DNA from 4 places in the Viridibacillus sp. NPDC096237 genome. Region 1 is predicted to be linked to each of the others. Evidence: riboswitches for the same ligand, from Rfam matches in the RefSeq annotation. Region 1 holds a riboswitch; each other region holds the start of a gene.
What was found. Region 1 has a riboswitch for S-adenosylmethionine ahead of ACQKMD_RS15990 (acyl-CoA dehydrogenase family protein). Riboswitches for the same ligand answer to the same signal wherever they lie in the genome.
Positions count from the first base shown of each region.

Region 2: linked by a shared signal. The riboswitch ahead of ACQKMD_RS12180 (M20 metallopeptidase family protein) and the one ahead of ACQKMD_RS15990 (acyl-CoA dehydrogenase family protein) in region 1 are both predicted to bind S-adenosylmethionine.
Region 3: linked by a shared signal. The riboswitch ahead of ACQKMD_RS11870 (O-acetylhomoserine aminocarboxypropyltransferase/cysteine synthase family protein) and the one ahead of ACQKMD_RS15990 (acyl-CoA dehydrogenase family protein) in region 1 are both predicted to bind S-adenosylmethionine.
Region 4: linked by a shared signal. The riboswitch ahead of ACQKMD_RS15260 (bifunctional homocysteine S-methyltransferase/methylenetetrahydrofolate reductase) and the one ahead of ACQKMD_RS15990 (acyl-CoA dehydrogenase family protein) in region 1 are both predicted to bind S-adenosylmethionine.

Region 1 is NZ_JBNNTI010000032.1:14,948-19,767, forward strand. Features, by position in the region: gene ACQKMD_RS15975 (amino acid ABC transporter permease) at 1-135, opposite strand, end outside; gene ACQKMD_RS15980 (amino acid ABC transporter permease) at 148-855, opposite strand; gene ACQKMD_RS15985 (transporter substrate-binding domain-containing protein) at 940-1,806, opposite strand; gene ACQKMD_RS15990 (acyl-CoA dehydrogenase family protein) at 1,852-3,015, opposite strand; SAM riboswitch class I at 3,128-3,230, opposite strand; gene ACQKMD_RS15995 (betaine/proline/choline family ABC transporter ATP-binding protein) at 3,484-4,638, shown strand; gene ACQKMD_RS16000 (ABC transporter permease) at 4,692-4,820, shown strand, end outside.
Region 2 is NZ_JBNNTI010000019.1:65,918-70,737, forward strand. Features, by position in the region: gene ACQKMD_RS12175 (VOC family protein) at 1-748, opposite strand, end outside; gene ACQKMD_RS12180 (M20 metallopeptidase family protein) at 761-1,960, opposite strand; SAM riboswitch class I at 2,132-2,238, opposite strand; gene ACQKMD_RS12185 (nitric oxide synthase oxygenase) at 2,321-3,376, opposite strand; gene ACQKMD_RS12190 (catalase) at 4,151-4,820, shown strand, end outside.
Region 3 is NZ_JBNNTI010000019.1:1,640-6,459, reverse strand. Features, by position in the region: gene ACQKMD_RS11880 (hypothetical protein) at 1-1,531, shown strand, start outside; gene ACQKMD_RS11875 (NADPH-dependent oxidoreductase) at 1,689-2,420, opposite strand; SAM riboswitch class I at 2,614-2,727, shown strand; gene ACQKMD_RS11870 (O-acetylhomoserine aminocarboxypropyltransferase/cysteine synthase family protein) at 2,841-4,136, shown strand; gene ACQKMD_RS11865 (homoserine dehydrogenase) at 4,702-4,820, shown strand, end outside.
Region 4 is NZ_JBNNTI010000029.1:31,524-36,343, forward strand. Features, by position in the region: gene metH (methionine synthase) at 1-1,087, opposite strand, end outside; gene ACQKMD_RS15260 (bifunctional homocysteine S-methyltransferase/methylenetetrahydrofolate reductase) at 1,068-2,927, opposite strand; SAM riboswitch class I at 3,001-3,107, opposite strand; gene ACQKMD_RS15265 (sortase domain-containing protein) at 3,273-3,476, opposite strand; gene ACQKMD_RS15270 (protoporphyrinogen oxidase) at 4,069-4,820, opposite strand, start outside.

The DNA of each region.
Region 1 (4,820 bases):
TGTTAAAGCGAGTGAAAATGCTAGTGGTATAGCAACCAGTAAAGAAACAATAGTCACAAGTAGCGCAACAGGTACACCAGACAATGCGACGAAAAATGTATCTATCAAAAATTTATAATTTAATCCTTCAGACATGTGCGTACCTCCTTATGTTGTTTCTAATGTTTTTTTACCTTTACTAAAGAATTTTTCAAGTATCGAGAAGATTTTCTCAATGATTAATGACAATACCCAATAAATGATTGCTAAAGCGATAAAAATTTCTAGAGCATGTGCATTTATATTGCTGGCGATAATGAGATTGGCTTTTCCAACGACATCGATTAGCCCAATTGTATACGCAAGTGCACCTTCTTGTAGTAAGGCGATTATTCCGTTACCGAGATTTGGTAGTGCTACAACCAAAGCTTGTGGAAAAATAATACGACGATACGCTTGAAAAGGCGTTAGACCAACACTCACAGCAGCTTCGTATTGTCCCTTATCAATTGATCCATAAGATGAACGAATTACTTCAGATATAATTGCTGCAAATTGTAGTGTGAAAGTTACAATAACGAATATTGCTGTATCAATATCATGCAGATTAATGCCGAAATTTTCAGCTAGGGCAGGTACACCATAGTAAACGAGAAATAGTAACACAATTGAAGGTGTACAACGCATGATAGTTGTATAAACGTTTGCGAGTTTCTGAGCAATTTTACTATTACTCAGCTTGGCTATCGTAAGCAATAAACCAAAAAAAGAACCTAGTAAAATGGACAGACCTGCTATCATAAATGTCACCTTTAGAAAAGGGAGTAAAATAGGGAGTGACTCCCAAATATAAGATGCATCAAAATATTTTTCCATATGCTCACCATCTTCATTTTGTATTGGAAAGGCTGTTGAGTTTAATGACTCAACAGCCTAAGGAAGTTACGTATGCATAAACAATTAACGTTCCACTTGCTCAAGTACTTCAAATAAATCACGATCGTAGAATTTTTTGCTCAGTTCATTTGTTTTTTGTTTTTCTTTAATTTGTTTTATAGCTTTGTCATATGCGTCTGCAAATTTCTGTTCTTTTTTATTGTACAGTGGCCATGTTTTAATAACAGCAAATTCGTTATACACAATGTCATCTGCTAATTTGTGATAAGCACCTTCTTTTGCAGAAACTTGTTGATCGAACATACCTTCAATCATTACACCGCCATCTACTCGGCCTTCATTGACCCATTGAACAATATCGATAGTGAAAGCATCTCCAGCTTTTAGTTTCACTTTGTTATCTGGATTTTTTTGATTGTATTCATCAATGACTGTATATTGAGCATTATTTGCAGCAATTGGTGCTAGAGAGAATCCTGCTGATGCAAAGTCTTTTAGAGATTTAATATTTTCATCCTCTTTACGTAATACCAAGCCCGCACTACTTAAGCCAAGGAACTCTTTAGGATAGATGAATTTTTCTGTACGCTCTTCAGTGAAAAAGGCATTTTTGACACCGACTTGGTATTTACCTTGTTCGACACCAATTAATAAGTCGTCACTAGTTGTGCCTACATATTCAAATTTATAATCTGGTAATAATTCATCCACTAGTTTCATTACTTCTACATCGTATCCAGTTGGATTACCCTGGTCATCAATATATGAGATGGGCTTACTAGCTTGATCAAAGGCAACTTTCACCGTACGTACTTTTGATGAATCTTCCTTGCCTTTGGAATCAGATGCCTCACTTGTTGAGCAACCAGCTAAAATTGCTATTGAAGTAATACCGACTGCTGCAAATTTTAATAATTTTTTACTGAACATATCTTAAATCTCCTTTTTAATTTTTTTTAATTATTAATAGACAATCTAATTCTGTTGTTTCTGTTCTTCAATAGCTGTTAATGCCAATTTTGTAATGGTCATATCATCCATTGGAGGATTGTGTAGCCCAGCACGTACATTGCGATAATATCGTTGCAATGGATTAGAGTTTTGTAAACTTTTTGCACCTACTACGCGCATTGCTTTGTCAACGATATCAATGGCTGCATTAGTCACTGTATGTTTGGCAACAGCAATTTCATGTGTCAATGAATCTCTTCGCTGTGGATCATCGTAAGCTTCAGCTGTACCATATAGGACAAATCTAGATTGCTGTAGCTTTAACTCAATTTCACCTAATAGATGCTGTACATTCGGTAATGAACATATAGGTGAATTTAAGCTATTTGGTTGATGGTGATTTGCGAAGTGAACTGCATAATCACGGGCTGCTTGTGCTATGCCTAAATATGTTGCAGGAATATGCAATAACCAGCCATTGATTTTACCACCGCTCGGATGGTTTGGTAATTCGACTAAATCCGAGTCACTTACTTTAACATTTTGTAAGATTAAGTCATGACTAGAAGTGCCACGCATCGACATTACATCCCATGTTTCTTCAATAGATAGTCCAGTGGTATCTTTGTGAATTAAGAAGAACCCAACTTGTTGTTTATCTTCAATCCAAGCAGAGGTTAAAAAATAATCTAAAACAGGGGAAGCCGTTGTGAAGGTTTTGCGTCCGTTTATAAGCCATCCATTGTCAGATCGAACTGCATTTGTTCCAGGACGTCCGCCACGAGTGGGGCTCCCGGTGCGCGCTTCACTTACAGAACGATTCACAATAGCACCATTTTGTACTTCATTTGCAAAGAAATTAAGCTGGTCAGCTGTCCATAATTTCTGCTCATACAATTCACCTATAACACCTAGAGTCCAGCCCATTGAAAGTGAAGTGTTTTCATCGTAGCTAGCAAGTGTTTCTTGCAAAAGAACCATATCGTAAACTGAAAACCCTTCGCCACCAAATTCTTTTGGTAAAGTAATTGCGGAATAGCCAATTTCACGAAGTTGGCTAAAACTCTCTTTTGGGAATATAGATAATTCATCTACAGTCGCAGCACTTTTTGCGATTTGAACTTTTAGTAACGCCAATTTATTTAACCATTGACGTTGTAGCTCTGTTCTTATAAATATCTCTTTCATAATAAATCAACCTCATATCCTCTAAGTTTATAATTCTTATAGAATTACTATGTATTGAAGCTATAAAAAATCTCCCATTTATAAAAGAGGGAGCTTTAACGTTGTATATGCACCCTTATCGGCCAAGATTTCTCTTGCTGGAAGTAGCACCATTCTGTTAGACAGTGGTTGCTGAAGCTTCATCGGACCAGTCCCTTAGCTTCTCGTGATAAGTAATATTTTATTGTTTCAATTATTTTACTTTTTATAAAAGTGAAAGTCAATATGAAAAACAAAGTATTTTTGTAGGGATTAAGAATCGTAGTATGTGCCTAATATTACAATTAAAAATCATATAGAACTTCTAGTTAGATTTTTAATGATTATACATTTTAGTGAATATTTTTTAACTTATTATACTTTTTAGGTTTATCACTTATCAAAAGAGGGTAAACTAATCTTAGGTTATAAATTTGAGGGGGAATACTTATGCTAAAGATAGAGAATTTATCGAAAGTGTATAGGGGGGGAAAGAAAGCCGTTGACGATATGAATATTGAAATTGAACGCGGTGAATTTGTCGCCTTTATCGGTACGAGTGGCAGTGGGAAAACGACTGCCATGCGTATGATTAATAGAATGATAGAACCGACCAAAGGTACCATCTATTTGGAAGGGGAAGATTTATCGAAGAAGAATCCAGTAGCATTACGTAGGAGTATAGGATATGTTATTCAACAAATTGGTCTCATGCCACATATGACCATTCGTGAAAATATCACACTTGTACCTAAATTGTTAAAATGGTCAAAGGAAAAGAAAGATCAAACAGCAGAACGCCTCATAGAACTCGTTAATTTACCCCAAAGCTATCTTAATCTATATCCCGCGCAATTATCTGGTGGTCAACAACAGCGTATCGGCGTGCTCCGAGCATTAGCCGCAGACCAAGACATCATCTTAATGGACGAACCATTCGGTGCATTAGATCCTATTACGCGTGACACGTTACAAGACTTGATGAAAGATTTACAGCAACGTCTTGGCAAAACTGTTATTTTCGTCACGCACGATATGGATGAAGCAATTAAGTTGGCAGACCGTATTTGTATTATGCATAGTGGCCAAGTTATCCAATTTGATACTCCTGACAATATCCTATCTAACCCAGCTAATGAATTTGTTCGTGAATTTATCGGCTCTCACCGTTTAATACAAGAAAAACCAAGTGCGAAAATTGTTGATGATGTAATGATTAAACCAATCTCTATTACATTAGAGAAAAGTATTAATGATGCTTTTCGTTTAATGGTGACAAAACGTGTCGACACATTGTTTGTCGTTGATGGACAAAATCATCTAAAAGGCTATATCGATGTTGAAGGTTTAACCACAGCACGACATACTACTTCTAGCATTTCTGAAGCAGTAGAAAAAGACGTTTTTTATGTACGGAATGGTACAAAATTACAAGATTCAGTACGTCGCATTTTAAAACGAAATTTAAAACATATTCCCGTTGTAGATGAAGAGCACCGTTTAATCGGCCTTGTTACACGTGCCAATATTGTGGACATGGTCTATGACACTATTTGGGGTGATGAAGAAATAGAAGGGGATACAAATGTTATTAATCTAGAATAACAAAGAGAAACTCATACTCAACAAAACTAACTAATTAGAAAGGACGTGAGTAAATGATTGATTTTATAACACAAAACGGCGGGGATATTTTGAAAAAAACATGGGAACATTTTTATATATCTGCTATAGCATTATTTTTAGGTATTGTCGTGGCAGTTCCCTTAGGCATTTTATTATCAAAA
Region 2 (4,820 bases), on a different contig from region 1:
AGAAATTAACTTGGAATGGACATTCGCCTCGTTCTGTTATTAATTTCGCTACAACACCATCTCCAATTGGACTAGCAAAGTATAAGTCACCGCCAACTAACTTAAGAACCTGGACAATAGCATTCAACTCCTGATCGATATACGCTTCTGCAACCTCTAACCCTAAATATCGAGACCATTTTCTAGCTGTTTTTTCAGCATCTATTACTGCAAAAGTAACGCCTGCAAAGTCCAACTTTTCTAATTGATTTCCAATGACGCCCTTTTCAACTTGCTCCTTTCTACGCTTATCGTCATTATCATCCCATTGAATAATGAATGGTAGTTGAAGTGTGTTATTTTCTTCTCCAGCATAAAGTAATTGCCAAGTAATAATACTGCCATCTGGTCGTTTTCTGTACATCGGTACTGGTCCATTTACAGATAGACCTTGCTCTTTCAAACGCTCTGCTACCCCCTCAATATCCGATGTACGAACTGCAAATCTTACGAAGCCTTCTTTGAAATCATTATTTACTACTGTTTCAATAAGACTGTGATGTAAATGCTCTGTCTCAGCTATTAGAGCTCTGTCATATGTACCGAGATACTCGATATAGCTTAGATCAAAGTAGCTAAGTGCATTATACGTTCCGCGCCCTTCATGAACGCCACCTTCAACAGCATGGATTCCTTGGCTTTGTAATAGCTTAATTACTTCTTTTGGTTCATCTACAAAATGTACTAAGTGATCAAACGATAATGTCATGTTCAAGTCCCCTTATTTAAATAAATAATGTGAAACGATTTTCACAAACGATTTCTCGATTATTAATAACGCCCTTTCATCAAAATCAAATTTCGGATGATGATGCGGGAATTGTGTGCGTTCATCGTCATTACGAGAGCCTACTTTGAAATAAGTGCCTGGCCTTTCATTTAAAAAGTAGGCAAAGTCTTCTGCACCCATTGACGGCTCGATATCTATTACAGATTCTACACCGAACTCATTTTCAAATAACTCTTTTACAAGTGCAGTTTCGAATGGGTGATTATAAAGCGCTGGGTAGCCACGTAAATAATCAATTCCATACGTTGCATGCGCTGATTCAGTAGTCCCTTTTACAATTGCATAAATTTCCTCTTTCACCTTACTACGAACATCTTCTGTCATTGTACGTACTGTTCCTTCAATAATCGCCGAATCTGCGATAATGTTAAAAGCACTACCTGCACGGAAAACTCCCACTGTCACTACCGCTGCATCAAAAGGGTTTAAGCGACGACTGACTATGTTCTGTAATGAACTTACTATTTCACTACCGATTACGATTGAATCGATGGATTGCTGTGGTTTCGCACCGTGTCCACCAAGCCCTTGAATTTTAATCGCGAATTTATCTACTGCTGCCATTCTATAGCCATCACCAACAGATACTTTTCCAACTGGAACACCTGAATCTAAATGTGCACCGAAAACATAATCCACATCCTTTAATACATCTTCAGCAATCATGAATTTTGCACCACCAGGTGGTTTTTCCTCCGCATGCTGGAAGATGAAAATAATGTTACCATGTAAATGCTTGCAGTAATGACTGAGCGTTTTTGCTGTCGCTAGTAATGCGGTTGTATGCCCATCATGTCCACATGCATGCATGACGCCTTCTTTTTGAGATTTATAAGTAACTTCTTTTAAATCTGTAATTGGTAATGCATCAAAATCGGCTCTTAAAGCAATTGTCTTACCAGACTGCTCCCCTTTTAAAATTCCGATTAAACCATTTCCACCAATCCCTTTTTTCACTTCTAAACCAAAACCCTCAAGCTTATCTGCAATAAACTTTGCTGTTTCATATTCTTCAAAAGATAGCTCAGGATGCTCATGCAAATATCTTCTCCATCCAACAATTTCAGCAAAGCCTTGATCTATTTCTTCATAAATTGTAGTTAAAAATTCTTTTTGCGTGATCGCACTCATTCAATATTCCTCCATTCTATTTATCCCTTTAATTCATATTAGTTTACTATGAATTAAAGCTAAATTTTTTTCTTAGAACTTTTCATTATAGTATTACATATTTATTTCATGATAATAAAAAAGCCGACTTCTATATTTCACTCCAAGAAATCGACTTTGTATACAAGTCCCTCCTCATCTATCAAGTTTTTTAATCAACTTGCAGGAATTAGCACCTTGCTATAATAGCGGTTGCTGAGATGTCACAGGGCCAGTCCCTCCATCTCTCTCGATAAGAAAACCTATTGAATTAGTAGTATTTAAAAATCATGATACGTCACTCCATTAAAAATTGCAATATATTCCCTGTAATTCTCTAAATTAATATGGCGCTTTTTGATAAAAATAGTTCGGTGTTTTACGTTCATTGTCATATGGTTTATGGAAAACATGCGTTGTAGCTGGTGATAATGGTGGAATAAGCCATGTCCAATTTCCCGTTACGTCACGCCCTGCAATTTGCTCATTAGTTTCGAAGCGCTTGAATTGTTGCGCTGCTGTATGGTGATCTACAATGCTCACATCATCTTCTTTATACGAATATAAAACTGCTGCATTCAATTCAACTAATGCGCGGTCTTTCCATAAAGTCGAATTAGATGCTGTATTTAGACCCATTTTCTCTGCAATTATTGGAAGCATATTATAACGATAATCATCCGCTAAATTACGCGCACCAATTTCTGTTCCCATATACCAGCCGTTAAAGGGAGCCGCCGCATACGTGATGCCACCTACTTCGAGTTTCATATTCGAAATCATCGGAACCGCATACCATTTCAACTCAAGCTCTTCAAACCATTCAAACTCAGGATGGCGAATCGGTACTTCTAATATATATTCAGCTGGAATATCGAATATTTGTGGGGCTCTATCCTCTACTTGAATAACAAGTGGTAGCACATCAAAACGGCCACCCTGTCCTTGCCAGCCAAGTTGCTCACATTTTTGTGTAAACGCTACTGAATCTGGATCGCCTACAATACCATCAGTTGTTTCATAACCTGCATAGCGAATTAATTGATGGTTCCAAACTCTTACATCACGTTGAGAGAAAACCGTAATCGTTGGACGAATACGACCATCATTTGTTGCAAAATCAATATGCTCTAAAAGTGCGTGGAAAATATCCTGCTCATCTCTTAATTCGCGCTGATCAAGTAATTGCATCGTTTGCCAAAATAAGCGACCAATACACTTATTGCTATTGCGCCAACCTACTTGTGCACCAAACTTCAGTTCATCTATCGTATGTTCATAAAAACCATTGTCATGAATCTCATGCTCTACTTCAGCTATGCGACTCACTAACTCCTCATCAGATTGTCCCGTTTCCGAATAATACATCTTTATAAATTCAATTGCCTCATTCAACATCGCTATAGTTCCTCCTGTCACTACTCGACTTCCTATCTACCATCATAGAAGAAGTGATTTCCAACAGACAAGGCATAAGACTTAAATAATGTGGTGATTTTGTGGCAACTACATTTTTATTATAAAATGAACAATAAAATACTGTAGTAATCAAATATTTTATCCTTATCCAATATAAAAAAGGACTATTAATGGTATGAAACCAATTAATAGTCCTCGCTTTTACTATGCTTTTTTAGTTCTTCTGTTAAATAAAATTCCTAATCCAAATAAGATTGCTGCGCCCCCTATAAGCAGTGTCCATAACTGGACTCTGAACCTGTTTGAGATAGTGAGCTACTTTCATTAGCACCAAAACTCCAGACATGCCTTTCTTAAAGCCAATCTACAGATTATTAAACTAAGATTCAAATATCATTAAAACATTATCAATTACCCTCATTTTAACTATCAAAATGATAATAATAATTATTATTATATACAATTTATTCTTGACTTTAATTAATGAGTAAGATGTTTAAAAGATCTTTATTTTGTCTAATTCATGCTCACTTTGATATTTTAATATATTCAGCACCATTAATGCTATTTCACATCCCTTTTTTGTTCCTTTAATAATTTATTTTGAAAATGAATTAACCGTCATTATTTATATAATATACTTAAAGATATAAATTCCTTAAAGATAATTATTATAATTTACTTTCATCTATCAATCTGTTATATTAGTTTTTGAAGAGCACGATTCAGTTTAAAAATAGGAGGCACAACATTATGACAAATGATAATAATAAAAAGTTAACAACTGCTGCAGGCGCACCAGTCGTAAGTAATACAAACTCTATGTCTGCAGGTAAACGTGGACCCCTTTTACTGCAAGACATATGGTTGCTTGAAAAATTAGCTAACTTTAACCGTGAAGTTATTCCGGAACGTCGTATGCACGCTAAAGGTTCTGGTGCATTTGGTACTTTTACAGTAACTCACGATATTACTAAATATACAAAAGCGGCAATCTTCTCTGAAGTAGGTAAAAAAACGGCAATGTTCGCTCGTTTCTCAACTGTAGCTGGTGAACGTGGTGCTGCTGATGCTGAACGTGATATCCGTGGATTCGCATTAAAATTCTACACTGAACAAGGTAACTGGGACTTAGTTGGTAACAACACACCAGTATTCTTCTTCCGTGATGCAATGCACTTCCCTGACTTAAACCATGCTGTTAAACGTGACCCATATACTAACATGCGTTCAGCTAATAACAACTGGGACTTCTGGACAAATTTGCCCGAGGCATTGCACCAAGTTACTTATGTTATGGGTGACCGTGGTGTCCCAACTGATTACCGTCATATGCACGGATTTGGTTCACATACGTATTCAATGATCAACGCTGATAATGAACGCGTATATGTGAAATTCCACTTCACTTCACAACAAGGTA
Region 3 (4,820 bases), on a different contig from region 1:
TACAATTTACTATGTTCTAATAATTGATCAAAACTGGACGCTTTTATGGCCAGCTATGATTGTTTTAACAGCGCTTGGAGCATGGTCTGCAAGTGGTATGGAACGTAATTTAAAAGGTATTCTGTTTTTAGGAAGCTTAGGCTTTGGCGTATATATTTTGACGGCACCTCTATTTAATGCGAATGATAAATTCTCATCAGCTGAAATGACACAAAAAGTTGAATTGAAAGCATTCGATGAAACAAAAAAGCCAGCAAGCGTGCCACCAAAATTTGCACGTAATAAAATGAAAAAAGCATTTAGCCAAGTACCAAATACAAGTTACTATGAATTAGGTAGCTTACAAATTCAAAAGGTAAACGGTGAATTTGTATACATCGCTCCTGTTGAATTCTCAGGCTTCTTTAAATGGACGAAGGGGAAAGTAACACCGGGTTATTTTAAAATGAGTGCGACAGACTCTTCAGATAATCCAAAGTTCATCAAATCAGAAATGAAATATACAACTTCGTCTTTCTTAAACTATAATATTGAGCGTCATATTCGTTTAGAAAATCCGACGAAAATCTTCTACGGTGAGCCGCAACTTGAAGTAGATGATGACGGTAAACCGTATTATATTCGTTCATATGGTAAATTCATTACAGCTCGTAACGGCTTTGACGCAGAAGGAATTGTCATGGTAGATGCTGAAACTGGTAAATCCCAAACATTTGCATTAAAAGATGTTCCAGCATTTATCGATGGCGCAATTTCTCCTGAAGCAGTTAGTCTCCAAAATAGCTATTTCGGTAACTATATTCATGGTTTCTGGAATAGTAAATTTGGTAAAAAAGATGTGAAATTACCTTCAGATGAAGGAACTGAAGCAAATGTTAGCCCGATATTTGATGAGAATGGCGATATGTACTACTTCACAGACTTTACAAGTCCAAAAGAAGGTGTCGATTCGATGCTTGGCTATTCACTTACAAATGGTCGCACAGGAGAGGCAACATATTACACTGGAAATCAAGAAGATTCGTACATGGATTCTCAAGGTGCATTACAAATAATCGAAAAGAAATTCATTGAGAAAAAATGGCAAGGTCAAATGCCAATCATCTATAACTTCTATGGTGAGGCAAGCTGGTTAACACCAGTTCTCGATTCAAATGGTTTCTTACAAAACTATTTCATCGTCTCAGCAGCTAATCCTGAGCTTTCAGTTTCAGGTACAACTCCAAATGAGGCATTAAGACAATATAAATCGATCTTAAGCCGTGGTGGCGGTTCTGTAAACGGTAGCTCGCAACAAGAACAAGCGACAATTAAAGGGAAAATTGTTCGAGTTTATAAAGAGAAAAATGGCGATTTCACAACTGTGTCGTTTATGTTAGATAACAAAGATAACTATAGTGTCAACTCAGAAGTTGTACCACTAGCAATCTATCTAGAAGAAGGCGACAAAGTCGAAGTGAAATATATCAACTCAGGCGAAGTCTTCTTACCTGTAAAAGAGCTCGTAATAGAAGGATTAGTAAAAGAATAAAATGAAATGTCTACCTGTCACTTCATAGTGGCAGGTTTTTTCATAGGTTTATGATTAAGTGAAAGAGATAATTAGTATTATAAAATGAAGCAAATTAGGTCAAACGCATACAAAAAACCTCTAAAACTAGGTATCCCTAATTTTAGAGGTTCCTTTATTACTTCCAAGTAAAGCCTTTTTGCGCCAAAAATTCATTGATATGTGGTCGACGTTGCTCTATTAAGAAGTCAGCCATTTGTTTTGTCCAGTTAGCCATTTTACGATTTGATCCACGACTAGCGTAGTAAGCTTCCAGTGTTGCATCATATTCATCTAGCAATGTGTCATATTGTTCTACATCATAATTATTTTCATGCAGTACAGCTTGTACTGGTAAACGAGGTTTTGTTTCATTTCGCTTAGTAGGTACACCGATTGTTATAGCGAACAAGGGGAAAACGTATTCTGGAAGCCCGAATAATTCGCTAATTTCATTTGGATTATTACGCGCTCCACCAATATAACAAATACCATAACCTTGGTCTTCAGCAGCAATAACGAAGTTTTGAGCGAAAAGTGCAACATCTGCAACACCTACAAGTACGTTTTCCGCAGAATCAGCAATAATTTCTACACCATTTTTTTGACCAGCAACTTGCAGTCGTTTAAAATCTACACAAAATAAAAACGAAGCACCAGCTGTTCCAAACTGGAACTCATTATTTGAAAGTTCTCCAAGTTTTTTCTTCTTATCTTCATCCGTAACCCAAATGACGCTGTATGCTTGTACGAAATGAGAGCTTGCCGCCATTTGTGCTGTTTCAATTAAATCGATAATGACTTCTTTAGGAATACTTTCTCCTGTATATTTGCGTACAGAAGAGTGACTACGTAGTAATTCTTTTACCATAATTAGAAACCCCTTTGTGAAATGAAAATATTTACTTTCTTTAGGCTACCATAATTTAAAGTTTACTTAAATTAATTTTATATGACTAAACAGAGTATCTATTAAATTAATTTTCAGAAAAGACAAATAAAGGTATTGACATCGGTTCGATATATCTTCTATACTTGTCAACAAGATGGAACTGAATCAAATACTCTTATCAAGAGCGGCGGAGGGATAGGCCCTACGATGCCCAGCAACCGGTGAGTGACGAACTCACAATGGTGCTAATTCCTACAGATTTTTAATCGGATCTGACAGATAAGGGGAGGAAAAATTGCGTATGCAACCCTCTTCTTAGTGAAGAGGGTTTTTGTTTTTCCACAAAATCCTCATCATACCTCCGATTTGCCATCTAAAAACATTCAGGAGGAATAAATGATGACTAACTTACGTCCAGAAACTTTATTATTACACGGTGGCCAAGTAGCAGATCCAACAACAGGTGCACGTGCGGTACCAATTTATCGTACAACCGCTTACGCTTTTAATAGTTCGGAGCATGCTCAAAAACTATTTGCACTTGAAGAACCTGGTAATATTTATTCTCGTATTATGAACCCAACTGTCGATGTATTCGAAAAACGCGTTGCACTTTTAGAAGGTGGAACAGCAGCAGTAGCATTATCTTCAGGAATGGCTGCTATTTCATTCTCAATTTTAAATATTGCTCGTGCTGGAGATCATATCGTTGCTTCAGGTAGTTTATATGGCGGTACATATAATTTATTAGCCAATACTTTACCACGCTATGGCATAACAGCTTCATTTGTAGATGAAAGAGATCCAGAAAATTTCCGTTCAGCAATTCAAGAAAATACAAAAGCGATTTATGTGGAAACAATCGGTAATCCAAGTTTAACTGTAGTAGATATTGAAGCCTTGGCAAATATCGCACATGAAAATGAGATTCCATTAATTGTTGATAATACATTCCCATCACCATATGGTTCAAATCCAATCAAGTTCGGAGCAGATATTGTAGTGCACTCTGCAACAAAATGGATTGGTGGACACGGTACAGTAATCGGTGGAGTCGCTGTTGATGCTGGAAAATTTGATTGGACACAAGGGAAATTCCCTGACTATACTGAGCCAGATGCATCTTATCATGGTATTCGCTATGGTGTTGATGCTGCAAGTGCTGCATTCGCAACTCGTCTGCGCGTTCAATTACTACGTGATTTCGGCCCAACATTAAGTCCTGACAATGCATTCCAATTAATTCAAGGTCTCGAAACACTACATTTACGTGTACCACGCCACAATGAAAATGCACAAAAAGTTGCAGAATATCTACGTAGTCACGAAAATGTAGAGTGGGTTAGCTTCAATGGCTTTGAAGACAGTGCAACTCATGAAAATGCAAAGAAATATTTAAAAAATGGCTTTGGTTCAGTTCTAACATTCGGTATTAAAGGTGGGCGTGAAGCCGGTCGTCAATTAATTGATAATATCGAGTTATTCTCCCATGTAGCTAATGTTGGTGATGCACGTTCGTTAATCATTCATCCAGCATCTACAACACACCAACAGTTAAGTGCGGAAGAATTAGTAGCTGCAGGAGTATCTGAAGAGCTTGTACGATTATCAATTGGTTTAGAAGCAATTGAAGATATTATTGCAGCTCTAGATAATGCTTTCGCAAAAGTAGATGAAGCGGTAGTAGCAAAATAAGTATTTATATAAGAAGAAAAGATCAAGACAAGGGATGACGAGAGGCATTATGTCATCCTTTTTCCTTTTCAAAGTATAATATTTTATACTATGAACAATTTGTCTGGAAATTTAAAATACAGTTAATATGTTATTATTAATGGATTAATTTGACCTTTCTAGAAAAACAATTGTCCTCTCCCGAAAGATTTTTCTTGTAATCTGTTCATTAATAGTCTAAAATCATCAATAAGTAAAAAAATTGAAACACAGTGTATTAGTGATTGATAGAATCGCTAAACACTATTTGAAGAACTATTCGTAAGGGGATTGTGAGGCATACACGCTGTGAAGGGGTTCAATACAGCAGTACAGCAACATAATTAGCAAATAGCGATATATCTTTTTCTCTGAATTAATTGGAAGTCAATATCATATGGTGTTGGGCTGAAGAACAAACAAAATCTGAACTACACAATGAGTTTTAACATCTGATTTTGATACCAATACCATCAATACTAGATGGGGTTTGAACACAATTTGGAGATTGAGTGTAAGATTGCAATATTATTTTGGAGGCGATCGTATGGCAGCGGTAAAGGTAGCAATTCTAGGATTTGGTACTGTAGGGCAAGGAATTTATCATATCATAAATGAAAAGCGTGAACAGTTTAAGGAGACATTAGGAGTAGATATTGAAATTGC
Region 4 (4,820 bases), on a different contig from region 1:
CTTCTTCAAATTTACCTTCTATAATTAGACGCTTAAATTTGCGTGAACCAATAACATTTGTACGTTCTCCTACAAACAACGGGCGCATTGAATCATCATAAACAAGCGGTTCAATTCCTGCGACTACATGCCCATGTTCCGTTTCGGGCATTTGGCGAGGCTGCTTATTTTCCACCACTTTACGAATTGCTTTAATATGATTTGGTGTCGTACCACAACAACCCCCAACAATATTTAACCAACCTTTATCTGCAAAACCTTCAAGCTTTTTAGACAGTGATTCCGGAGTTTCGTGATAATGCCCCTCTTCATCTGGTAAACCAGCATTCGGATAACAACTAACATAGCTTGTCGCTAATTCTGAAAGCGAACGTAAGTGATCCGTCATAAATTCAGGTCCTGTAGCACAGTTCAATCCAACTGATAAAGGATTGATATGTTCAATTGAAATATAAAACGCCTCAATACTTTGCCCTGCCAGAGTTGTTCCCATCGGTTCGATTGTCCCTGAAATCATCACTGGAAGTTCCTTATCTAGTTCTTCAAATGCTTGTTTAATACCTAAAGTACCCGCCTTAACATTCAGCATATCTTGACTTGTTTCAAGTAATAATAAGTCCGCTCCACCTTCGATTAATGCCTTTGCTTGCACATAAAAGTCATACAATAGCTCATCAAATGTAATACCACCAGTCACTGAAAGGGTTTTAGTCGTCGGTCCCATTGCACCAGCAACATAGCGTGGCCATTCAGGGGTTGATAATTCATCTGCTACTTTTTTAGCAATCTGTACTGCTAATAAGTTGATTTCATATGCTTGATCACCAAGTGCATATTCATTTAATACAACGGGTGTTCCACCAAATGTATTTGTACTAATAATATCTGAACCGGCCTCTAAATAAGCACGGTGTACATTTTCAATCACGTCAGGTCTTGTAATATTCAAATATTCATTACAGCCATCATATTCATCTCCACCAAAGTCATCAGGTGTTAAATTAGCGTTTTGGAGCATAGTTCCCATCGCACCGTCTAAAATAAGAATATGTTGTTGGAGTCGTTCTTTAATTGGTTGTTTTAGCATAGTTGTGATCTCCTACTTTCCGTTTGTCTAGCTCTTGAATATAGTGAATCAATTCCACCGACATGTCGTAACGAGTGAATGGTGTAATAATATAAATGCCGTTGAATAACTCTGCAGCTGTATCGATTAATTCCTTAGCAATCGCAATACCTTCTGCAGTTGCAAGGTTTTTATCGTCACCTGTTGCACGCATTCTCTCAAGTACTTCCTCAGAGAGCTTAATACCTGGTACTTCATGATGTAAAAACTCCGAATTTCGGATACCGGTTAATGGCATAATCCCTAAGAAGATAGGGGTTTCTAAATGTTTCGTAGCTTCATAGATTTCTATTATTTTTTCTTTTGTATATACAGGTTGTGTGATGAAATAATCTGCTCCGCACTCAATTTTCTTTTCTAATCGTTTTACAGCTCTGTCAAGTACTCGAACGTTAGGATTAAATGCAGCTGCAATAGAAAAATTAGCCTTTTTGCGAAGAGGTTTACCAGAAAATGATATCCCTTCATTCAATTGTTTAATTAACTGAAGTAACTCTAAGCTTGAAACATCATAAACACTAGTTGCACCTGGGAAATCACCTACTTTTGTAGGGTCTCCAGTAACTGCAAGAATCTCATTAATGCCCAATGCATCTAGGCCCATTAAATGTGATTGTAAGCCAATTAGATTGCGATCACGACAAGTAATATGGGCGAGGGAACGAATATTATTTTGCATTTTCAAAATAGAGCCCATTGCCATGTTGCTAATACGAGGAGATGCTAACGAATTATCAGCCATAGTGACAGCATCAACTCCTGTTGCATTAAGTATTTGCGCACCTTCTATAAAGGCGGCAGTATCAAGATGGCGAGGTGTATCAAGCTCTACGATAATTGTACGTTCCTTTTTCGCCTTTTCATGGAGTGGCTCATGATGATCTGGTATCGCCTCTTTAATCTCAACCACTTTTTTCTTTTTTACAATTTTATTTTCAATTGGTGGTAGGTCCGCAATACGTTTTTTAACCGCTTCAATATGCTTCGGTGTTGTACCACAGCACCCACCGATTAAGCGAACACCTTGGTCACGTAGTAAAACACCTGCACGACCAAAATAATCAGCCTCTGATTCATAAACAATTTTGCCATCTTCTACATCTAGTAGACTTGCATTTGGATACGCAGATAAGAATGCCTTTGATGGTAATTCAACATCTTCAAACGCTTGGATTGTATGGTGGGGGCCTAAACGGCAGTTTACTCCAATAATATCTGCACCCAAAGCTTCTAATTGGTGTAGTGCATCATTTAGTAGTAAGCCGTTTTGTAAAATTCCTGGCTCGTGCATGGATACTTGCGAGATGATTGGTATATCTGTTACTTTGCGCAAATGCTTCACTACGGATGAAAGCTCTTCAAAATCATAGTACGTCTCAAGTAATAAACCGTCTGGATTACCCGACAGTAGATGCCCAGCCTGCTCATCAAGTGCAACTATAATCTCATCTAGTGTCGCTTCACTTTTACGAATACCGCGAATACCGCCAATTGTCCCTAAGACGAATTGTCCTCCTGGTGCCGCAGCACGTTTTGCAATTGCGATTGCCGATTCATTAAACTCTCTTACTGAACTCTCTAAACCATAACGTTCTAATTTAATGGCATTCGCTGTATATGTATTAGTCTGAATAATGTCAGCACCAGCTTTAATATATTGTTGGTGAATATTTTCAATCACTTCAGGTTTAGTGATATTCAATTCCTCATAACAATAATCGATTCCGTAAGAATATAATAGAGTGCCCATCGCACCGTCAGCCGTTAACACTTGTGTTTGTAGTTTTTCAAGTAATCCCATTAAAATCCCTTCCTTTCTATATAAAAAAGCCTTCTTATGAATAAGAAGGCTTGACGATTACGAAGTTCGCTCCTTCTTATCTTTTCGGACAATCAGTAAATCCGCTGGAGTTAGCACCTGACCAAATGGCTGGTTGCTGAAGCTTCAAAGGGCCAGTCCCTCAGCTTCTCTTGATAAGAAATATTTATTTAATTGTTAGAATAATTAAAAGAATCATAACCCCTGAGATGAATATCGTCAAGTGGATTTTCGCAATTGCAGCAAAACTCAGTATTATATGTATATTTTTACTACAAAACAAAAAAAGAGGACTTTTGAAGACTTCGTATTAAAAGATTGACCTTTCTATCGTTGCTGTTTATTTGAAAAAACTTCATTACCTTCTGCTTTATCATAACCCTTTGTTTCAACCAGTTTACCTTGAATGATCATGCGTTTAGAGCCATCATAATTACATGTAACAAGAGTTATCATTTTTTCATTTTCATCAATCACATCAATTTGCTCCGGTTGTACAATATGTATTTTTTCAATTTTATATTCATAGATTTTTTAAAAGTCAGTCAAATAAACTTCCATACCTTCTTCTGCATTTGTAAGAGGACTAAAGAGTGCCTTCCCATTATTCATATTATGTCCAGCTAGCGCATAGTTAGCTTTCCCCATCTTTTGATTTGGCTCATCGTGCCTGCACCAACTGCTACGTTTGTATTCGACACATATAAAATGGGGCAATCGCATATTCACATGATGTATACTACTAGCTCCAATTGCATTAAGTTTCCTTTGATTGAATTGTACCTTGACAACATCTTTGACATTTAAATCAGCTACTTACTCAAAATAAATACGTATCTAGGTTTATTATAGCCATCTCTATGTCTTGTTGTTCGATCGTTGCTTTTGCGAGATGAAATAACCCATGATTGGTCTATAGAAAATAAATACTAACCAACCCGATTACCAAAAATAGAATACCTATAATCAAACTTCCCTTTTTTTACTCATTCATTTTATAGTAACAATTCATTTAGCACTTTCAAGTAGTTTTCCAATTTGTTTAAACTAAAAATTTGTGCAAAAAGAAAGAGCTAAAGAAATTGTTATTTCTAATAGCTCTTTCCAATCTAATGATCATTCTTTACTGTATTTTATTTAGTATCGATTCTGCGGTTTCTTTTCCATTTTTAATACAAGAGCCAATACCTACACCGTAATAAGAGCAACCTGCAAGTACTATATTTTCATATGAAGAAGCCATTTTAGTTGATAAAGCTTCTACTGTTTTTGCATGTCCAAGATGGTAAACTGGCATTAAATCATTCCACTTTGTCACATCTACAACAGTGGGCTCTGCTTCTATTTTTAAGCTTTTTGCAATATCCTCTAATGCGATTTTAGTTAATTCTGCTTTACTTAAATGCTTCATCTCTTCAAAAGCTGGGTTTGAATTTTTATAAAATAATCGTACAAGTAATTTACCGTCTTTTGAAGTATGGCTCCATTTACGACTTGTCCATGTACAAGCATTACATTTTACATCACTATTTTCAGACACGATAAATCCTGTACCGTCTGCAGGTAATTGGCTATCAGGAATATTAAAACCTAAATAAATCGTAATTAGTGATGCATTGCTAAATTCGTTGAAGTCCTCGTCCAAATTTGGATCCTTTAATAGCTTTTGAGTTACATCATGGGGTGTTGTTAACACGATAAAATCAGCTTCAATTGCTGCATGATTATTAAATGTTATTCTATATTTATCGCCATTTTTTTCGATATCATTTGTTGAAATGCCTTTTAGTATTGTAACGTCTGTTAACTTTTCCTCAAAACGATTAAATAATGAAGATAAACCATTTTTAAAAGAGATGAATTTTTTATTTGCCG